Regions from separate parts of the Macrococcus epidermidis genome, predicted to be linked through region 1. Evidence: riboswitches for the same ligand, from Rfam matches in the RefSeq annotation. Region 1 holds a riboswitch; the other holds the start of a gene.
What was found. Region 1 has a riboswitch for S-adenosylmethionine ahead of KFV12_RS04205 (methionine ABC transporter ATP-binding protein). Riboswitches for the same ligand answer to the same signal wherever they lie in the genome.

Region 1 (3,377 bases):
TTGTTAATATTAGGTTAAATTAAGAAGGAGGCCTATGATGATAAAATTTTATCAGTTACCAAATTGTAGTACATGTAGAAAGGCAGCAAAATATTTAGAAACACATGGCGTTAGTTTTGAACCTATCCATATCGTTGAACTTACTCCCACGGCTGCTGAATTTAAAGCGATTGTAGAGCAGACAAATGTTGATGTTGATGCGCTTTTCAATAAACAGGGTGCTAAATTTAAAGCATTAAACCTTAAAGAAACATTAAGCGAAAAGTCAGATGATGAAAAGTTTGAATTACTTGCTTCAGATGGTATGTTAGTTAAAAGACCGTTAGCTGTTAATGGCAATAAAATTACTTTAGGCTTTAAAGAAAAAGAATATAGCGATACTTGGTTATAAAAATGATTGAATAAACGCTTACAATGTGTCATTATTATAGTGATAGTACTTTAATTAAACGGAGGGTTTATAATGTCAAACTTAAAATTTTCAAAAGATCACGAATGGGTAAAATCAGAAGATAATGTTAAAACAATCGGTATTACAGATTTCGCACAATCTGAATTAGGGGATATCGTATTCGTTGAATTACCAGAAGTTGGAGATGAAATCGAAGTTGGTGCTCCTTTTGGTAGCGTTGAGTCAGTAAAAACTGTATCTGAATTATATGCTCCTATCTCAGGCAAAGTTATTGAAGTTAACTCTGAATTAGAAGATTCTCCTGAATTAGTAAACGAATCAGCAATGGATCAAGCTTGGATGATTAAAGTTGAAGCTGACGATGCTGCACTTGAAGAATTAATGGATCAAGCACAATATGATGAAATGATTAACGCATAAATGGTATAATTTCCTTGATAATAATTTATCAAGGAATTTTTTTATTATCAAATTGCTAAAACTGAATACAATATGATAAAAAGGTGATGGACATGTCTGTAATTACTAAAGTTATCGTTGTAGAAGGAAAGCGTGACAAACTAAGATTACAAGAAGTATTAACGGAACCTGTACATATTATATGCACCAATGGCACGATGGGTATCGGAAAACTGGATGATATGATTGAAGATTTGTACCATCATAAAGTTTATATTATGACCGATAGTGATAAAGCTGGACGTAAAATTAGATCTTGGTTTAAACGCCATGTGAGTGAAAGTAATCATATTCATATTGATCCGAAATACGGTGAGGTGGGTAATTGTCCACTAGATTATTTAGCAAGAACGATGATGAAACATCAGTTTGATGTAAAACAACAATTGATATGGAAAGGTAAGCCCGCGCAATATGAACTTAAATCAGCTTTTGCAATTTGAAATTTCAGATCAACCATTTATTCTATTTGGATATACCCCGTTTTGTGGTACATGTAAGCTTGCAGAAAAGATGTTAGATATTACTGCTGCATCTCTAAATATACCCGTTATAAAAATTGATTTAAATTATTATGAAAATTTAAGTCAGTATTATGAAATAAAAAGTGTACCTGTGCTATTGTTTATTCGTAATGGGATAGTCGAAAATATTTCTTATCAATTTGAGTCCGTAACAACTTTGTATGAAAATTTAAATTTACTGTTGACGAATACTTCAAATTGACTTAAGATAAAGAACATATTCATAAAACAACTAAATAAACTCTTATCCAGAGTGGTGGAGGGATGTGCCCTATGAAACCCGGCAACCGTCAATAATGACATGGTGCCAATTCACATAAAGTTATATTAACTTTAGAAGATGAGAGAGTCGAAAATAGATAATTATCGTCTTTCTTATGTTCACATAGGAGAGACGTTTTTTTGTTAGGAGGCCAAATTTGATTACATTAAACAATGTTGTAAAGACATTTACAACAAAAAAAGGAAATATACAAGCTGTCGATAACGTAAATCTTGAAATTCAAAGCGGTGAGATTTACGGTATTATTGGTTTCAGTGGTGCCGGGAAAAGTACATTAATTCGAATGTTTAACGGATTAGAATTACCGACGAGTGGTGACGTGATTGTAAATGGCAGTACCATCAATAAACTGTCAAAGCAGCAACTGAATAAAGAACGTCAAAAAATATCAATGATATTCCAGCATTTTAACCTACTTTGGAGTAGAACGGTATATGACAATATTGCATTACCTCTTGAAATAGCCGGCGTTAAAAAGAGCGACATTAGTCCTAAAGTGAAATCTTTGATTAAACTTGTTGGATTAGAAGGCAGAGAAAATGCTTATCCATCAGAATTGTCAGGAGGGCAAAAACAACGTGTAGGTATTGCCCGTGCATTAAGTAATGATCCTGACGTTTTACTTTGTGATGAAGCAACGAGTGCTTTAGATCCACAGACGACAGATGAAATTCTAGAACTATTAGTTGATATCAATAAAACGTTGAACTTAACCATAATTTTAATCACCCATGAGATGGAAGTTATCCGCAAGATCTGTCACAAAGTAGCTGTAATGGAGTTAGGGAAAGTGGTTGAAGAAGGATCAGTGATAGAAGTATTTAATAATCCAAAAACAACTATCACAAAACGTTTTGTACGTGATGATATCCAGGATAATGAAACTGAGACTTCAATCGAAGAGATTAAACAAGCATATCCACATGGCAGTATCCTGAAATTAAAATTTGTTGGCTCTTCAACTGGCCAGCCTATCGTAAGTAAAGTAATTAAGAAGTACGGCATCGAGATGAATATCTTAGCAGGAAATGTTAAACATACTCAATCAGGATCTTTCGGTAATTTAATTGTTCATGTTAAAGAAGTTAACGGATCACTTCAACCTATCGCTGAAGAATTAAAAAGCCATGGTGTTGAGATGGAGGTAGAAAGACATGGATAATTTTATTAAAACATTGACAGATATGTTAAGCATGAAAAATGTGGTATGGGCAGATGTATGGACTGCAACCGTTGAAACTTTATCAATGACTTTTATTTCTGCAATATTCACATTTATATTTGGGTTAATTATCGGTATTATATTGTTCTTAACTTCTCGCAGTAAGTCAAAAGCAGCACGTGTATTTTATAGTGTTACAGCTTTTATCGTCAATTTATTCCGAGCAATCCCATTTATTATCTTGATTTTATTGCTATTTCCATTTACAAATTTAATCATGCAGACAATCAGTGGAGTAAAAGGAGCACTGCCAGCTTTAATTATTGGTGCGGCACCTTTCTACGCACGTCTTGTTGAAATTGGATTGAAAGAGATAGATAAAGGTGTAATCGAAGCTGTTGAATCAATGGGCGCAAATACATGGACATTAATTAAAAAAGTATTAATTCCTGAAAGTTTACCAGCAATTGTATCTGGTATTACAGTCACAACGATTGCACTCGTTGGTTCTACAGCAATCGCTGGCGTTATTGGTGC
Region 2 (3,377 bases), 1.1 Mb from region 1:
TTGGGAGATGCCAAAAGGACAGCAGGTTATCTATCTGCAGAATACGATATTAAATGAAGCAAGACGTAAACTAGAGAGAAATGAAAAAGACGCACAAAGTTATCTGGACGAACACAATCTCGCATTATTTGTCGTTGAGCGTAAAGGGATAACTAAAATTTCTGGAGCTTTTGATGAAGATGTCGTGAATAATACGCTGTTCAAGCATAAGAATAACGACAATTATCAAAAATATTTCTTTGTTTCATATTTTAAAGATAATAAAAATTATTATGTTGTTCAGAAAAATCCACATCCTGCAGATACGAAAGCAATATTTGCAGAAAACAGCTATATTTATGATAAAGATTTTATGAATGTTATGAAAAACTTTTTAATTTGGTATGCATGGATGAATCTTGTTGTATTAGCCGCTATTTTACTGTTATCAATCTTTTTAGGTAATCGTTTAGCGCAACCATTAAGACATTTTTCTACATGGGTAGAGCAACTAGCTAAGGGTGACTATTCCGTATTAAATAATGAAAAGATATATAAAAATGGCCGATTGCGTCGTAAATATCGTATGTATAGTCCGATAGACGGGGCGATCGCGAAGCTTACAGGAAAGTTATCAGATGATAAAAATTACCAAAGTAACATGAATATTCAGCGTGAAAACTGGGTACGTGGTATTACACATGATTTAAAAACACCACTGAGTTCAATTTATGGTTATGCAAAAATACTTAACAGTGGAATGCAGCTTGAACCGGACGAACAGAAGAAGTTTATAAGCATTATTGAAGATAAAGCATTATATATCGATCAGCTGCTGAAAGATTTGAATATGGTTTATCAGCTGAAAAGTGATGGCATTCAGTTCCATACAGAAGAAACGTGTTTACGAACGTATATTGATGCATTTGTCTCTCAATATGGCAATAAAGGGTTGAGCTACGTCCATAAAGAAGATGCGACGATTCATATTGATACGTCACGCATGGATCGTGTACTGACGAATATTGTGTCGAATAGTTTTACGCATAACGTTAATGTTGAAGTATGGATAAGTACGTACACGAGTGGAAGTAACGCAATCATAGAAATTTCGGATAACGGACAAGGTATACCGCAGGAAGATCTGACGCATATCTTTGAACAGTTCTATCGTGGTAATAGAACGAATGAACATCATAATGGCAGTGGTTTGGGATTATCTGTGGCAAAAGAAATCGTTGAACTGCATGATGGCACGATAGACGTTGTTAGTTCAGTGGCCGGTACGAAATTCTTAATTACTTTACTGACATATTAATTTTGATATTTGACAGAATTTATAGATAACTATATAGTTAGTATTAAATTCAATAACTTATCAAGACGGATCGAGGGAAGGGCCCGATGACATCCAGCAACCTGCAGTCATGTAAGGTGCTAATTCCTACAGCGTAAGCTGGCAGATAAGAACGTGTAGACATTCCTATCTGGGAATGTCTTTTTTTATAATTACGGAGGAGATAATAATATGAATAACAAAGTATTGCAATATATAGATGAACACAGAGATAAATTTATACGCATTAGTCATGAAATTCACGCACGACCTGAATTAGGTAATGAAGAATACTTTGCGTCTAATTTGCTGAGCAAGACATTAAAAGATGCAGGATTTAGTATAGAACGTGATATTGCAGGACATGAAACTGGATTTATCGCAACGTATGAAAGCGAGAAAGCAGGACCTACTATCGCTTATTTAGCAGAATACGATGCATTGCCAGGTCTAGGACATGCGTGTGGTCATAACATTATCGGCACATCTAGTGTATTATCAGCAATTGCTTTAAAAGAAGTGATTGATGATTTAGGCGGTGTTATTCAGGTATTTGGGACACCAGCTGAAGAAGGCGGTGTAAACGGTAGTGCGAAAGCATCATACGTTAAAGCAGGATTATTTAATGATAGTGATGTAGCATTGATGATTCATCCGGGACATGAATCGTTTAGAACCGTGCCAACACTTGCAGTAGACGTGTTTGAAGTGGAGTTTTTTGGCAAGACTGCGCATGCTTCTGAGAATGCGCATAATGGTATTAATGCGCTTGATGCGATGATCAGTTTCTTTAATGGAATCGGCCAATTGCGTCAGCATATTAAGAAGACGGATAAAGTGCATGGTGTTATTTTAGATGGTGGTAAGTCAGCAAATATTATTCCGGATTATACGAAAGCGAGATTTTATACCAGAGCAATTAGCAGAAAAGATTTAGATGTATTAACCGGTAAAGTCGATCGTGTAGCGCAAGGTGCGGCGATTACAGCAGGGGCAGAATATCAGCTCAATCACATTCAAAATGGTGTTAATGAATTCATCAGAAATACATTTTTAGATGATTTATTTGAGAAACATGCTATTATGCATAATGAGCCAATTCTGCATGATGATTTTGGTTTCGGTTCAACGGATACGGGGAATGTGAGTCACATCATACCGACGATTCACCCACATATTAAGATGGGACCATCAACGCTCGTTGGACACACGGTAGAATTTCGTGAAGCAGCGAAGAGCGCACACGGGGATCATGCCTTATTACAAGGTGCTAAAATAATGGCAACGATGGCAATCGAATTAATCGAGAAACCTGAAGAACTACAACGCATTAAACATTTACATGAAACATTAAAGGAGAACATTTATGGGGACTAAACCAATCAACTTACCATTAGTTATGAAAGATTTATATGGAGAGAAAGTGATGTATTCATCACGTCCATCCTATACTTTTAATCCATGGCTACAGCCAGAAGAACATCAGTCAAATTTACTGAGCGCACGTGAACTGTTAATCGCCGAGATGCCGGTCGTTGTACACGAAGCGACCGTGACAGATAAAACTGAAGCATTGTTTAATGCAGTTGGATTTGATATGCCGAATGGTTTCAGAGTGTATAATACACGTGAATCATATGAACAGGTGTTACGCGATGCGGTTCTGGATGGAGAAAAGATATTCTTTCAGTATGCCCATGAAGAGGAATTAGTACCAGGCGATAAATATGTTGTACCACGTGATAAATTTTTAGCGCTTAACAATAAATCGATACTGGATAAGTGGACGAAGGGTAAATTCTTGCCGAAACGTGATGTTGTGGCGATTGAAGACTTTGAAGATACTGTTCGTAAGTGGTCACTGCCTTTCGTGATTAAACCAGGGGATGAACATCCGACTGCCGGTGGATATGGCGTAATGCTGTGCTATACGCAGGAAGATGTTGAGCGTAGTATTAAACGCGTGCGAGAAGCAGAAGGTACAGCACAGATGATTATTGAACAGTTTATTGAACCGGTGCATAATTATTGTGTACAGTATGCATTTAGCGAAGAACTGGGT

Region 2: it holds a riboswitch for S-adenosylmethionine, as region 1 does, so the genes downstream of both, KFV12_RS11815 (M20 family metallopeptidase) here and KFV12_RS04205 (methionine ABC transporter ATP-binding protein) in region 1, are expected to answer to the same signal.

Annotation. Positions count from the first base shown of each region.
Region 1 covers NZ_CP073819.1:775,084-778,460, forward strand. Annotated here, with positions in the region: gene KFV12_RS04185 (Spx/MgsR family RNA polymerase-binding regulatory protein) at 38-391, shown strand; gene gcvH (glycine cleavage system protein GcvH) at 464-832, shown strand; gene KFV12_RS04195 (toprim domain-containing protein) at 925-1,314, shown strand; gene KFV12_RS04200 (thioredoxin family protein) at 1,286-1,597, shown strand; SAM riboswitch class I at 1,637-1,742, shown strand; gene KFV12_RS04205 (methionine ABC transporter ATP-binding protein) at 1,815-2,840, shown strand; gene KFV12_RS04210 (methionine ABC transporter permease) at 2,833-3,377, shown strand, end outside.
Region 2 covers NZ_CP073819.1:2,205,108-2,208,484, reverse strand. Annotated here, with positions in the region: gene KFV12_RS11820 (sensor histidine kinase) at 1-1,297, shown strand, start outside; SAM riboswitch class I at 1,352-1,449, shown strand; gene KFV12_RS11815 (M20 family metallopeptidase) at 1,508-2,692, shown strand; gene ldmS (L-aspartate--L-methionine ligase LdmS) at 2,682-3,377, shown strand, end outside.